2 regions of the Saccharopolyspora sp. NPDC002376 genome follow, and region 2 is predicted to be linked to the other one. Evidence: riboswitches for the same ligand, from Rfam matches in the RefSeq annotation. Region 2 holds a riboswitch; the other holds the start of a gene.
What was found. Region 2 has a riboswitch for S-adenosylmethionine ahead of thrC (threonine synthase). Riboswitches for the same ligand answer to the same signal wherever they lie in the genome.
Positions count from the first base shown of each region.

Region 1: another riboswitch for S-adenosylmethionine. It lies ahead of ACWCO2_RS10390 (aminotransferase class V-fold PLP-dependent enzyme); the one in region 2 lies ahead of thrC (threonine synthase).

Region 1 is NZ_JBSFBZ010000011.1:664-8,111, forward strand. It holds gene ACWCO2_RS10390 (aminotransferase class V-fold PLP-dependent enzyme) at 1-781, opposite strand, end outside; SAM riboswitch class IV at 820-935, opposite strand; gene ileS (isoleucine--tRNA ligase) at 1,069-4,224, opposite strand; gene ACWCO2_RS10400 (hypothetical protein) at 4,534-4,953, opposite strand; gene wag31 (DivIVA-like cell division protein Wag31) at 5,042-5,872, opposite strand; gene ACWCO2_RS10410 (YggT family protein) at 5,920-6,204, opposite strand; gene ACWCO2_RS10415 (cell division protein SepF) at 6,224-6,850, opposite strand; gene ACWCO2_RS10420 (YggS family pyridoxal phosphate-dependent enzyme) at 6,921-7,448, opposite strand, start outside.
Region 2 is NZ_JBSFBZ010000027.1:83,442-90,889, reverse strand. It holds gene ACWCO2_RS19515 (helix-hairpin-helix domain-containing protein) at 1-720, shown strand, start outside; gene ACWCO2_RS19510 (ComEC/Rec2 family competence protein) at 717-3,068, shown strand; gene thrC (threonine synthase) at 3,147-4,412, opposite strand; SAM riboswitch class I at 4,425-4,558, opposite strand; gene holA (DNA polymerase III subunit delta) at 4,655-5,641, shown strand; gene rpsT (30S ribosomal protein S20) at 5,788-6,048, opposite strand; gene ACWCO2_RS19490 (TSUP family transporter) at 6,251-7,057, shown strand.

The sequences.
Region 1 (7,448 bases), on a different contig from region 2:
TCGCGCCGCCACCGGCCAGGTACGGATCCGCGGCGTTGAGCCAGTCCGCGCGTCCGATCAGCGCGCCCGCACCGAACGGCGCGTACAGCTTGTGACCGGAGATCGCGACGTAGTCGATGTCGAGCTCACCGATCCGCACTGGGCGGTGCGGGGCTAGCTGCGCGGCGTCGAGCACGGTTCGCGCGCCTCGACGACGGGCCACCCGGGCGAGTTCGGCGACCGGCCACAGCTCACCGGTGACGTTCGAGGCCCCGGTGATCACCGCCAGCCGCGGCCCCTCCGGGCATTCCGCCAACGCGGCGTCCAGCGCGGCGACTGCGTCGGCCGGAGTCGCGGGAGCCTCGATCCGCCGCACCCGCGGACCGGTCCAGGGCAGCAGCGCGGCGTGGTGCTCGGTGTCGAAGACGACGACGGAGGTACCGCGCGGCAAGGCTCCTGCCAGCAGGTTCAACGCGTCGGTGGTGTTGCGGGTGAAGATCACCGAGTCGGCGCGGCGGGCCCCGACGAAGTCCCGCAGGACGTCCCGCGCCCCTTCGTAGACCCTGGTGCACACCTGCGAGGCGAAGCCGGCCCCACGGTGCACGCTGGCGTACCACGGAAGCAGCTGGTCAACGGCGGCCCGGACGCTGTTCAGACAAGGTGCGCTGGCGCCGTGATCGAGGTTGGCATAACCGATGCACTCCCCGGTGACCAGCGGAACGCTCAGCTCGTTTCCCACGACCGCGGGCACGCGGCTGTCCACAGTGGATTGCTTCGGGATTCGGACAGCGGCAGACGTCATGACGCCCTCCAAGGGCCTCATCGGACCCTCCCAGGAGGGGTCCGCGCTTGCCGGATCGCCCTGCGCGACCGGCCAGGTCCTCACCCGGGGCACCCCACCGCGGTTGGAGGGTTGCCGGCCAGCAAGCCGGGGCTACGCGCTGGCACTCATGACCTTCGAAACAGCACCATAGGAAAAGCCCGCACAGCGGGCAACACCCGTTCCCGAGACGTGGGAGCGTTCTGCGTCACACCGCCCGCGGGGTCCGGGTGGCACCGGACGAACCGGCGCCACCCGAACACTGCAGGTCAGGCGCGGGTGACGGACACCTTGATCTCGGTCCCGTCGCCGACCGCGCCGGTGAAGCCGTCGGCCACGTCACCGGACTCGACCGCGTTGGCGAGGGTCTCGGCCGCGATGAACTCGCGGTGCGCCGCCACCGCCGACAGCACCTCCTCCGGCGCCGAAACGGTCACCATGATCCGGTCGGAGACCTCGAAGTCGGCGTCCTTGCGAGCCTGCTGGACGACGCGGACCGCGTCGCGGGCCACGCCCTCGGCGGCCAGTTCCGGGGTCACCTCGGTGTCCAGCACGACCAGGCCCAGGCCCGCGGGCAGCGCCGAAGCCGCGCCGGAGTCGGTGGACACCAGCTGCTCGCTGAACTCGTTGTCCTGCAGCTCGATCCCGGCCGCGACGACCGCGCCGCCAGGGGTGCGGCTCCACTCGCCGGCCTTGACCGCCTTGATGACCTTCTGCACCTCGCGGCCCAAGCGCGGACCGGCCGCCCGCGCGTTCACCGCGATCTCGAAGTGGCCGTGCGCGGCCACGTCGGTGGTCAGCTCCAGCTCCTTGACGTTGATCTCGTCGCGGATCAGGTCGGCGAACGGACGCAGGGCCTCCGCCTGCTCCGTGGCGACCACGAGCTTGGCCAGCGGCAGCCGCACGCGCAGCCTGTTGGCCTTGCGCAGCGCCGACGCCGAGGAGCACACCTGGCGGACCTGGTCCATCGCGGTGACCAGCGCCGCGTCCGCGGGCAGCTCGTCGACCAGCGGCCAGTCGGCCAGGTGCACCGAGCGCCCACCGGTCAGCCCGCGCCACACCGCCTCCGCGGTCAGCGGCAGCATCGGCGCCACCACCCGGCTGGTCACCTCCAGCACGGTGTGCAGGGTGTCGATGGCGTCGCGGTCACCGGCCCAGAAGCGGTCGCGGGAACGCCGCACGTACCAGTTGGTCAGGACCTCCAGGAAGTCCCGGACGGTGTTGCACGCACCGGCCAGGTCGAGGGAGTCCATCGCGGCCTGCACGTCACCGACCAGCTCGTGGGTCTTGGCCAGGACGTAGCGGTCCAGCACGTGCTGACTGTCCACCCTGGACTCGCCGGTGACGCCCTCGGCGTTGGCGTACAGCGCCAGGAAGTACCAGGAGTTCCACAGCGGCAGCACCGCCTGGCGCACCGCGTCCCGGATGCCCTGCTCGGTGACCACCAGGTCGCCTCCGCGCAGGATCGGGCTGGCCATCAGGAACCAGCGCATCGCGTCCGAGCCGTCGCGGTCGAAGACCTCGTTGACGTCCGGGTAGTTGCGCTTGGACTTCGACATCTTCTGCTTGTCGTCGCCCAGCACGATGCCGTGGGCCACCACGTTGGTGAACGCCGGGCGGTCGAACAGCGCCGTCGCCAGCACGTGCAGCAGGTAGAACCAGCCGCGGGTCTGCCCGTTGTACTCGACGATGAAGTCGCCCGGGTAGTGGTGCTCGAACCACTCGGAGTTCTCGAACGGGTAGTGCACCTGCGCGAACGGCATCGAGCCGGACTCGAACCAGCAGTCCAGCACCTCCGGCACCCGGCGCATGGTCGACTTGCCGGTCGGGTCGTCCGGGTTGGGCCGGGTCAGTTCGTCGATCTGCGGGCGGTGCAGGTCCTCCGGCCGCACGCCGAAGTCGCGCTCCAGCTCGTCCAGCGAGCCGTAGACGTCGGTGCGCGGGTAGTTCGGGTCGTCGGAGACCCACACCGGGATCGGCGAACCCCAGTACCGGTTGCGCGAGATGTTCCAGTCGCGGGCGTTCTCCAGCCACTTGCCGAACTGGCCGTCCCGGATGTGCTCCGGCACCCAGTTGATCTGCTTGTTGAGCTCGACCATCCGGTCCTTGAACTTGCTGACCGCCACGAACCAGGACGACACCGCCCGCTGGATCAGCGCGTTGTCGCAGCGCCAGCAGTGCGGGTACGGGTGGTCGTAGGTCTCGTGCCGCAGCAGCAGACCCTTGTCCTTGAGGTCGCGGGCGATCTGCTTGTTGGCCTCGAAGACCTGCAGACCCTCGTACGGCGGCACCTCGGCGGTGAACTTGCCGTGCGCGTCGACCGGAACCACCGGCTCGATGCCCGCGGCGTCGGTGACGACCTTGTCATCCTCACCGAAGGCCGGCGCGATGTGCACCAGCCCGGTGCCGTCCTCGGTGGTCACGTAGTCGGCGGCGAGCACCTGGTGGGCGTTCTCGCGGCCGACGAAGAAGTCGAACGGCGGCTGGTACTTCGTGCCCAGCAGTTCGCTGCCCTTGAACCGCTCCACGACGTGCTCGGCGACGTCCTCGCCGAGCTCCCGCGCGTAGGCGCTCAGCCGAGCCTCGGCCAGCACGTACCGCTCCGAGCTGTTGGCCGGCGCGACGAGCACGTAGTCGACCTCGGGGTGCACCGCGGCGGCGAGGTTGGACGGCAGGGTCCACGGCGTGGTCGTCCATGCCAGGGCCAGCGCGCCGTCGTAGGCCTTGCCCGGAGCGTTGAGGCGCAGGCCGATCGTCACCGCCGGGTCCTGCCGCTGGCGGTAGACGTCGTCCATCTTGGTTTCGGTGTTGGCCAGCGGCGTCTCGCAGCGCCAGCAGTACCAGAGCACCCGGAAGCCCTCGTAGACCAGACCCTTGTCCCACAGGGTCTTGAAGGCCCACATGACGCTTTCCATGTAGTCCAGGTCGAGTGTCTTGTAGTCGTTGGAGAAGTCCACCCACCGCGCCTGCCGGGTGACGTAGTTCTCCCATTCCTCGGTGTAGCGAAGCACCGAGGTGCGGCAGGCGTCGTTGAACTCGGCCACGCCCATCGTCTCGATCTCGGACTTCGAGGTGATGCCGAGCTGCTTCTCCGCCTCCACCTCGGCGGGCAGACCGTGGCAGTCCCAGCCGAACCGGCGCTCGACCCGGCGACCGCGCATCGTCTGGTAGCGCGGCACCACGTCCTTGACGTAGCCGGTCAGCAGGTGCCCGTAGTGCGGCAGGCCGTTGGCGAACGGCGGGCCGTCGTAGAAGACGAACTCGTTGGCACCGTTGGTCCCGGCCTCTCGGGCCTCGACCGAGGCCCGGAAGGTGTCGTCGCTCGCCCAGAAATCCAGCACCTGGCGCTCGATGTCCGGGAACGCGGGCTGGGCAGCCACGCCGCGCTCACCGGCGTCGCCGAACTGAACCTTGGGATATGACATCGCGGATGCGCTCCTCGCGGTGTGTGTCGTTGCCGCCGCACGGTCACCGATGACTCGGTGCCCACACGGGGACGACACCTCGTGCGCATGCTCCGCACGAGATCCGCGGTACCACCCCGCTTGCCGCCGACGAACGTCGACGACCACTCGTTGCCAGCTGTGACGGGCTGGACCCGTCCGGTTCTACTGAGGTGCCACGGGCACCCGTTCTTCCGGAGGCTCCCCGGTGATGGCCGGATCATCGCCTGGTCGTTCCAGCGTACCGGTCCCCCGCCACCGGTTTTCACCGGTCCGACATCCGCCCGGTTACTAGCGGCGGACCTCGGCGGCGATCGTGGCGTTGGGGGCGCAGAGGGCGCAGGGCGTGAAGCCCAGTTCTCGCGCCTCGCGCAAGGTCAGCTCGATCGTCTTGCGGGAACCGATCCACTCGCAGGTGCGGACGTGGTAGCGCGGCCGTTCGTCGATCACCAGGACCTTAGCGTCCGGTCGCGCGACCTCGGAGGCGTTGCTGCGCTCCTCCGCCGGCTCCTCGCCGACGTCGGCGAACGGCGGTTCGGCCGTCTCCTGCTTCGCCGCCCGGCGCCGCCGCACCCGGTCCGCCGCCAGCAGACCGACCGCGACCGCGCTGGCCAGCGCCGACAGCCACGCCAGCTCGGCCTCGCCGCCGACGACGGCGCCGACCAGCACACCAGCGGCCAGCAGGACCAGCAGCAGCACGACCAACAGCACGCGACCTCACACCTCTCGCGACACGGCCCCGGACGCACACCAGCGGCGACGGGCACTCCACCCGTCGCCGCTGATGCGGACAGTTCCGTCAGCCAGCCTCGGCGGCACGTGCGCCGAAGCTGTAGCTGGCCTGCTGACCCGAGCGGCTGCTGCCGCTCTCGGCCGGCGCGGCCGAACCCCGGTCCTGCAGTTCGCGAAGCTGCGACTCCAGGTACGTCTGCAGTCGAGTGCGGTACTCGCGCTCGAACGTGCGCAGGGTTTCGATCTTCTTCTCGAGGGCGTTCTTCTCCGACGTGATGTTGCCCATCACCTCGGCGTGCTTGCGCTGCGCGTCGCGCTCCAGGTTGGCGGCCTTCTCGCGGGCCTGCCGCTCCAACGTCTCGGCCCGGGTCCGGGCGTCGTTGAGCATCGTCTCGGCACGGGTCCGGGACTCGTTGACCATGCTGTCGGACTTCGAGCGCGCTTCCGAGAGCAGCTGCTCGGACTTCGTCCGCGCTTCGGCCAGCATGCCGTCGGCCTCGGCCTTGGCCTCACCGGTCAGCCGGTCGGCCATCTCCTGCGCCAGGCCCAGCACCTTGGCGGCCTGCACGTGATGGTCACCGCCGGGCGAGGTCTGCTCGGCAGCGGACGGCGCCGGAACCGGGGTGAGCCGGCGCGGTTCCTCCGTCGGTGGGGCCGGGGTCGAGGAAGCGGATGCCGCCTGGGTGCGGGCGTCCTCCAAGTCGACCTGCGCGGTCTGCAGCTGGGACTCCAGCTGCTCGACCTGGCTGCGCAGATCGTTGTTCTCCTCCACCAGCCGGGCAAGCTCGGCTTCAACCAGGTCGAGGAATGCATCCACCTCGTCCTCGTTGTAGCCCCGCTTACCGATCGGAGGTTTGCTGAACGCGACGTTATGCACGTCGGCGGGGGTCAAGCCCACAAGATCACCTCACGCACTCCTCGGCTGCGGGTAGCCCGGGTTCCCCGTCACCCGGGCTGCACCAGTCGCATCAGTATGAACACGACCAGCAGCAGCACCATAATCGATAGGTCCAGTCCGACGCCGCCGATCCGGACCGTCGGAATCACCCGACGCACCAACTTTACGGGTGGGTCGGTCACTGTGTAGATGCTCTCCAACGCGATTGCAACCCCCCCAACGGGCCGCCAATCGCGAGCGAACACTCGAACGAGTTCGATCACAATACGGGCCGTGAGCAGGAGCCAGAAGAAGAACAGAACGTAAAACAGGACGATCTGCACCGGGTTCACGCTTCAACTGTGCCACCACTCACCCGTAGTTGAAAAAGGCACCCTCGGCGAGCCGCCTCTTGTCCTCGGCCGCAACGTCCACGTTGGGCGGTGAGAGCAAGAACACGCGGTTGGTGACCTTCTCGATCGAGCCCCGGAGGGCGAACGCCAACCCAGCGGCGAAGTCGACCAGGCGCTTCGCGTCGGCCTCCTCCATCTCGGTCAGGTTCATGATCACCGGCGTGCCGTCCCGGTATTGCTCGCCGATCGTACGGGCCTCGCTGTAGCTGCGAGGATGCAGGGTTGTGATCTTGCTCAAGTTGAACAGGGAACCGGTGTCGGTGACCGCCCGCAGCTGCGAGACGTTCTCCCGCGACTGACCGGTGGGCAGCGAGCTGCGCGCCGGAGCCTCCGCCGACCACTGCCGACGCGGACGCGGCGCCGGGTCCCGGAACTCCTCGATGAAGTCCGGCTCGGCATCGGGCTCCGACTGGTATCCGCCGCGGGTGCCGACACGACGTCGTCCGCCCCGCTCAACGGGGCCGTCGTAGGTGTCGCGATCGGACTCGGCGTACCGGTCGCGATAGCCGACCTCGTCGTCGTACTCGTCGACCTCGTCGGCCGGAACCATGCCGAAGTAGGCCTTCAACTTGTGCAAAGCGCTCATCGGCATGCCCTTCCTCTTGCGACTCCTAGCACCGAGCACGAGGCGGCCGTCCGACCCCCCGATCCTGCAGCTACGGCGAGGTTAACTGCCGCCCGCCGAGCAACGCGGTTCCGACACGCACCCGGGTCGAGCCGTGGGCAACCGCACTTTCCAGGTCGCCGGACATCCCCGCCGACACCTCGACAGCTTCGGGGTGATCTCCCCGCAACCGCTCGGAGATCTTGGAAAGTGTGCCAAAGGCCACATCGGGATCGCCACCCAGGGGAGCGACCGCCATCACACCGCGCAGTCGAAGATCACTCGTCAGTGTGATCATATCTGCCAACTCCGGGACCTCGTCGGGTCGGCAACCCCCGCGACCCTCCGACTCGTCCAGGCTGACCTGCAAAAACACGTCCAACGGGTGTGTTCGATCACCCGCTTCGAGGGCGTTCGAGGTCGCCCGGCTCAAGGCCTCGATCAGCCGCGCGCTGTCCACCGACTCGACCACGTCGGCCCAGCGGACCACGGCTCGCGCCTTGTTCCGCTGCAACTGGCCGACCATGTGCCAGCGCACCGCCGCGGACGGGCGCAGCTCGTCGAACTCGGTGACCTTGCC
Region 2 (7,448 bases):
AGACTGCAATCCCTGGGGCGACATGCCGCCCGCGACGACGCAGCGGAGCGCGCCGGGCCTGGCTACTCGGTGGCGCCGCCGGAACCGGCGCCGCGCACGCGCATGCGCAGGTTCGTCGAGAGGTGGCTGCCCGAATCCCTGCTGAGGTCCAGAGTGGACCCCGGTCGGGCAGGCGTGCTCGCCCTTGCCTTGGTGGCCGCTGTGCTGCTGGTCGGTGTCATCGCTTTGACCTGGACGTCGCGGTCAGTCGCCGATCCAGCACCACCGCCGGTCCTGCCGCCACCACTGCCGGAGACCACCGCCGCCGATCCAGAACTCGTCGTCAGCGTCGTCGGCAAGGTCAACAGTCCAGGCCTGGTCACGGTCGAGCCCGGCAGCCGGGTCGCCGATGCGGTCGAGGCTGCCGGCGGCGCGCTGCCGGACACCGACCTGACCGGACTCAACCTCGCCCGTCGCCTGACCGACGGGGAACAGCTCTACGTCGCCGTGCCGGTTCCGGCGCAGGCCCAGTCGGGGAAGGACGGCGACGGCAAGGTCGATCTGAACACCGCAACGGAGGAGCAACTCGATGAACTGCCAGGCGTCGGCGAGGTCACCGCCAAGCGGATCGTGCAGTGGCGAACCGAGCACGGTGGCTTCGACTCGGTGGACCAGCTGCGGGAGGTCGGCGGGATCGGGGTTTCGCGCTTCTCCCGGCTGCGGGAGTTGGTGCGGGTATGACCACCGGATTCGACCTCCGACTGGCGCCGACGGCGGCTGCGGTCTGGGCGGTGACGTTGCTCGGCCTGCTGGTCGGGTGGGGTGCGGCAGCGGTGACGGCGGCGTTGGCGTTGCTGGCGGTTCCGCTGATGTGGCCGGTCTCCAGGAATCGGGCCTGGGCGAGGGGAGCGCTGGTGGTCCTGCTGCTGGCAGGTGTCGCCGCGGCCGGGATGGCGGTCCGGAGCTATCGCGTCGAGCACCACCCGGTGCACCAGGCGGCTCAGCACGGCGAGCGGCTGACAGCGCGGGTGACTTTGACCAGCGCGCCGATCCCGTTGCGGGGACCGGCTTTCGGGGCACAGCGAGCGCAGGACCGAGCCTTGGTCCGGGCCACTTTGGAGACTGCCGACGTCGCGGGTCAGCGCGTGCTGGCTGGTGGATCAGTGGTGCTGCTGGTGCCGACCGAGCAGTGGCGCGAGCTCATCGCCGGGCAGCAGGTGACGGTCCGGGGCAAGGCTGCACCACCGCGGTCGGGAGAGCTCACCGTCGCGGCGATGCAGGTGTTCGGAGCGCCCACCGAGGTCACTTCGCCCCCGGGTTGGCAGCGCGTAGCGGCGGACCTGCGGGACGGGCTGCGCAGCACGGCTTCAGCCGAGCTGAGTCCGGCTGCGGCTGGACTGCTGCCCGGTCTGGTCGTCGGCGACACCAGAGCTCTGCCGCCCGAGGTGGAGCAGGACTTCGAAACGGCAGGTCTCACGCACCTCATGGCGGTGTCGGGTGCCAACTTGGCGATCGTGTGCGGCGCAGTGCTCGTGGTCCTGCACTTGATCGGCGCGGGACCGGTGCTGTCGGCAGCGGGGGCGGGTGCGGCTCTCATCGGGTTCGTCGTGCTGGCAGGTCCGGAACCGAGCGTGCTGCGAGCGGCGGCGATGGGAGCGATCACCCTGCTGGCGCTGGTCCTGGGCAGACGGCGTTCGGCACTGCCGGTGCTGTCGGCGAGCGTGATCGGCTTGCTGCTGCTGTTACCGGAACTGGCCACGAGCCCGGGGTTCGCCCTGTCGGTCGCGGCTACGGCCGGGCTGGTGCTGCTGGCCCCGACGTGGGCGGCGGCTCTGCGTGATCGCGGTGTTCCGATCGGCGTGGCGGAGGCCATCGCGGTTCCGCTGGCGGCGCACGTCGTCACCGCTCCGCTGATCGCGGCGCTGTCCGGGACCGTCAGCCTGGTCGCGGTGCCGGCGAATCTGCTGGCAGGTCCGGTCGTCGCACCGGCGACCGTCTTCGGGGTGCTGGCAACGATGATCGCGCCGTTCTCCGGATGGCTGGCCGGCGTGTTCTGCTGGTTGGCCGCGCCGGAGCTGGAATGGCTGGTGCTGATCGCTGACCGCGCGGCAGCTGTGCCCGGCGGATCGTTCGACTGGCTGCCCGGCACCGCCGGTGGTCTGCTGCTGGCGGGGCTAGTCGTCGTCGGCCTGATCTTGTTGCGCGGCAAGCGGTTCCGAGTTCTGGCATCGGTGGCGCTGCTGCTCGTGGTGCTCGTGCTGGTGCCGGTGCGCAGCGCTGTGTCCGGCTGGCCGGTTCCCGGCTGGAGCATGGTGGCTTGCGATGTCGGGCAGGGAGATGGGCTGGTGCTCGCCACCGGGCGGCCGGAGGAGGCCGTGGTGGTTGACACCGGGCCGGACCTCGAACGGTCTGCGGCGTGCCTGGACCGGCTGGGGGTGCGTCGGATTCCGCTGGCCGTGCTGACGCACCTGCACGCCGATCACGTCAGCGGACTCACCGGGTTGTTGGGCAAGTTCTCGGTCGGTGCGGTGGCGGTGGGGCCACTGCGGGAACCAGCGTGGGCGATGAAGGAGGTGGTGCGAGATACCCGTGCGCATCGGGTTCCGGTCGTGCAGATGCAGTCCGGGCAGCGGGCGAGCTGGCCTGGCCTGGTGCTCGACGTGCTGGCCCCGGATCCGGCGCTGGCCCGGACGCAAACGGCGGAGGACGCCAACGACGCCTCGATCGTGCTGCGGGCCATCACCCCGGCCGGAAGACTGCTGCTCACCGGCGACATCGAGCTCCCGTCCCAGGGGAGACTGCTCTCGTCAGGGCTGGACCTGCGAGCTGATGTGCTCAAGGTGCCGCACCACGGATCCCGTTACACCACACCCGGTTTCCTGCACGCGGTGCGACCGAGAGCGGCGTTGATCAGCGTCGGCGACGGCAACAGCTACGGGCACCCGAGCCCGTTCGTGGTGGACACGCTCACCCGCGCAGGTACGAGAGTCCTGCGCACCGACCAGGAAGGAGACATCGCGATCCTGCCGGGCCCACAAGGTCCACGACACGTGTCACGAGGAGATCCGCTGCGCGCGGTCGACCGCTGAACCTCAGTCCGCTGTGGACGGACAAGAACGCGGTGCCACCGGATTCCCAGCGGCACCGCGCACTTTCCGGGACGAGGGTTACAGCCCCAGAGCCTGGTTGACGGCCTCGGTCGTCGGCGCGACGGTGGCCTTCGGGCCGATCTGGTCCTGGACCGCGTCCAGGGTCTTCAGACCGTCACCGGTGATCAGCAGGACAGTCTCGGCGTCCGGGTCGATCTTGCCGTTCTCGATCAGCTTCTTCGCGGTGGCCACGGTGACCCCACCAGCGGTCTCGGCGAAGATGCCCTCGGTGCGGGCCAGCAGGCGGATGCCCGCGCGCACCTCGTCGTCGGTGACGTCCTCGATGGCGCCGTTGGTCTTGCGGACGATGTCCAGCACGTACGGGCCGTCGGCGGGCGCGCCGATGGCCAGCGAGCGGGCAATGGTGTCCGGACGCACCGGCTGCACCACGTCCTGCCCGTTCTTGTACGCGGAGGACACCGGGGAGCAGCCGGAGGCCTGCGCACCGAAGATCCGCACCGGGCTCGGCTCGACCAGACCGGTCTCGCCGAGCTCGTTGAATCCCTTGTGGACCTTGGTCAGCTGCGAGCCGGAGGCGATCGGCACCACGATCTGCTCGGGGATGCGCCAACCGAGCTGCTCGGCGACCTCGAAGGCGAGCGTCTTGGAGCCCTCCGAGTAGTAGGGCCGGACGTTGACGTTGACGAACGCCCAGTCCTCGTGCTCACCGGCCAGCTCGGTGGCCAGGCGGTTGACGTCGTCGTAGTTGCCGTCGACGGCGAGCAGCGAGCCGTCGTAGACCGCGCTCATCAGGATCTTGGCGCGCTCAAGGGTTTTGGGCACCAGCACGACCGAGTCCCAGCCGGCGCGGGCGGCGGCCGCGGCCACCGCGTTGGCCAGGTTGCCGGTCGACGGGCAGGCCAGCACCTTGAAGCCGAACTCGCGGGCGGCGGCCAGCGCGACCGCGACCACGCGGTCCTTGAACGAGTGGGTGGGGTTGCCGGTGTCGTCCTTGATCCAGATCCGCTTGACGCCCAACGCCTTCGCGAGGTTGTCGGCGCGGATCAGGCGGGTACAGCCGGGGTCGGTGTTCGGGTGCTCCTCGACGTTGGAGGGCACCGGCAGCAGCTGCTTGTACCGCCAGATCGACCGGGGGCCGGCTTCGATGTCCTCGCGGCGCAGTCGCGGGAAGTCGTAGGCGACTTCCAGGGGGGAGAAATCTTCGAGCGAAACGAATTCGGGGGCCAGCGGCTGCCGGTGTCCTTCTTCCTTGGACACCAGTTCGACGGCGTTGCCCAGGTCGAAGGTCTTGGTTCCGTTCTGGGCGCGGACGGCAGCAGTCATCGCGAGGTCCTCTCCTCATCTATCCCGCGGACGGGTCGGAATTGGCACCGCTTTCGCCGGTGACCTCGCGGAAGAAGACACGATTCGCCGGACGAACGGTTGCCGGGGCTTCATCGGGCCGTTCCCTCTGCCCCTCTGGATGAGCTATTCGGTTGTGGCGGCCACGCTAATGGATCCCGCGCAAGTCTGGCCAGGCCGATCCAGATGGCGGGATCGTCGCGGGTGCGTGGGACGATGCGGGCATGAGCTCACCGGCCGTGGTCAACGATCCGCTGCACCTGGTTCTCGGCGACGAGGAACTGCTGGTGGAACGCGCGCTCTGGGCGGCGGTCGGAGCGGCCCGAGCGGCGGACCCGGAGGCCGAGCTGCGCCGCGTGAAGGTGAGCGAACTCACCCCTCCTGAGCTGGCCGAAATGCTCAGCCCGTCGCTGTTCGCGGAGGGTCGGGTGCTGGCGGTGGAATCGGCGCAGGACGCGGGCAAGGAGATCGCCGAAGCCCTGCTCTCCCACGTCAAACAACCCGTCGACGGTGTGACGCTGGTGATCGTGCACACCGGTGGTGGGCGGTCCAAGTACGCCAAGGAACTGCCCAACGCGCTGAAAAAGCTGGGCGCGCGGGTCACCGAGTGCAACAAGATCACCAAACCCGCCGAGCGGGAAGCGTTCGTCCGCGACGAGATCCGCCGCGCGGGCGGAAAGGCGGACGCGGCTGCGGTGTCCGCGCTGATCGAAACCGTCGGCTCGGACCTGCGTGAGCTCTCCGCAGCAGCGACCCAGCTGGTCGCCGACACCGGCGGAAAGGTCGACGAGACCGCGGTCCGCCGCTACCACCGGGGACGTGCCGAGGTCACCGGCTTCGCGGTCGCGGAGAAGGCCGTGACAGGGGACCGGGCAGCCGCACTGGAGGCCCTGCGCTGGGCGGTGCAGCTCGGTGTTCCGCACGTGCTGATCGCTGACGCGCTGGCGGACTCGGTCCGCACCATCGGCCGCGTCGCCGCAGCCGGCGGCCGAAACGACCCGTTCCGCCTGGCTGGCGAACTCGGCATGCCCGCCTGGAAGGTCAAGAAGGCGCAGTCCCAGTCCAGGGGCTGGAACCCCAAGAGCCTCGCAGCCGCCCTCCAAGCAGTCGCCGAGGTCAACGCCGGAGTTAAGGGCATGGCCGCAGACCCCACGTACGCCCTGGAACGAACAGTCCTACGCCTCGTCGAACTCCGAAACCAACGCGCGTAAGCACGAACTGGCATAAATGAAGTTGGGCACCCGCGGTCCAAGCGGACACTGAGATTCCGCCCGCTACCCGCACCGCCACGAAAACCGGCTACAGGAAAGCAAAAGGCCCCTTCCCGAGCGGGAAGGGGCCTCAGCTAAACCGAAGCTCAGAGCTCGTTGACGCGCTTCGCCAGGGCGGACTTCTTGTTCGCAGCCTGGTTGCGGTGCAGGACGCCCTTGCTGGTGGCCTTGTCCAGCTCACGGCTGGCGGCCCGCTGCAGCTCGATGGCCTTGTCCTTGTCGCCGGCGGCAGCGGCCTCGCGGAACTTGCGGATCGCGGTCTTCAACGAGGACTTCACGGCCTTGTTGCGCTGCCGGTTCTTCTCGTTGGTCTTGATCCGCTTCATCTGGGACTTGATGTTGGCCACTGTTCGCCTCTTTCTCGTCTGTCGAATCGATCGTGCCGCGCTTCATCGGCCCTGCCCAGGGGCAGGTTTCCTCCACGGCGGAACGCCGCACGGCACGGTCGACCATGTTAACAGCCTCGACCTGGGCGGATGTCGGCCGGGCGGGGCGAGAGCGATCACATAGCCTCGGAACTGGCCCCACCAGACCATAGGGTCGATCCTCGTGCTGGACGCCCTGAATTGGCCTGGTTTCGCTGATCTCTCGCTCGCCGGTCTGCTCTTCCTCTGCGCAGCGGCGTTCCTCGCCGGAGCCGTCGACGCGATCGTCGGCGGTGGCGGTCTGATCCAGCTGCCCGCGATGCTGCTGCTCATGCCCGGTGGTGAGGTGATCTACTCGCTGGCCACCAACAAGGTCGCGTCGATCGCCGGCACCGCCGCGGCTGCCCGCACCTACGCCAAGCGCACCCCGATCGACTGGCGCGCCGCGCTGTCGATGGCGCTGGTGGCACTGCTGGGTTCGTTGGGTGGCGCGATGCTGGCCAACGCGCTGCCCTCGCACGTCCTCAACATCATCGTGCTCGTCGCCCTGGTCGCCGTGGGCCTCTACACCTGGCGCAAGCCCGATCTCGGTTCGGTGGACGCGCCGCGCTTCGAGCGTCGCGCGCAGCTGCTGGTGATGCTCACGGGCGGTGCGATGATCGGTTTCTGGGACGGCATCGCCGGTCCGGGCACCGGCTCGTTCCTGGTGTTCCTGCTGGTCGGGCTGGTCGGTTTCGCGTTCCTCACGGCCTCGGCCACCGCGAAGGTCGTCAACGTGGCGACCAACATCGGTGCCCTGATCTTCTTCATCCCAGCGGGCAAGGTGCTGTGGGGGCTGGGAATCCTGATGGCGCTGAGCAACGTCGCGGGCAGTGTCCTCGGCGCGATGCTGGCCGCCCGGCGCGGATCCGGTTTCGTGCGCCGGGTCTTCCTGACGGTGGTCGTCGGCCTCGTGATCAGCCTCGGCTGGAAGCTGGCCGCTGGGGTTTAAGTGCCTTTTTTGATCCTTTGCTTTTGATGCGCCGAAGGCGCAGAGCCCGCCCTCGGCGCTGGCACCGCCGAGGGTTCTCAGCATTCGCCTGGCGAGGACGGCCGTGACGCCGTGTACATAAGTCAGGGCACCCGCAGTCCAGGTGGACGCTGAGGTTCCGCTACCCGCACCGCCACGCAAAACGAGTTCAAAAGCAGGTTCTAAGACCCGTGAGTGTTCGCAAGAACCACCGCCACTCGCGTGAACAGGCGTGCCACGTGCCACAACATCGTTCAACCCCAACCCCTGAGCGGCGTAGCATGACCGCTGGTTGTGCCTAGGGTTCCGCTCCCGTTCCGACGCAACACCACAACCAGGAGTGTGGAGGTCAGGTCCGAGCGGCACCGACGAT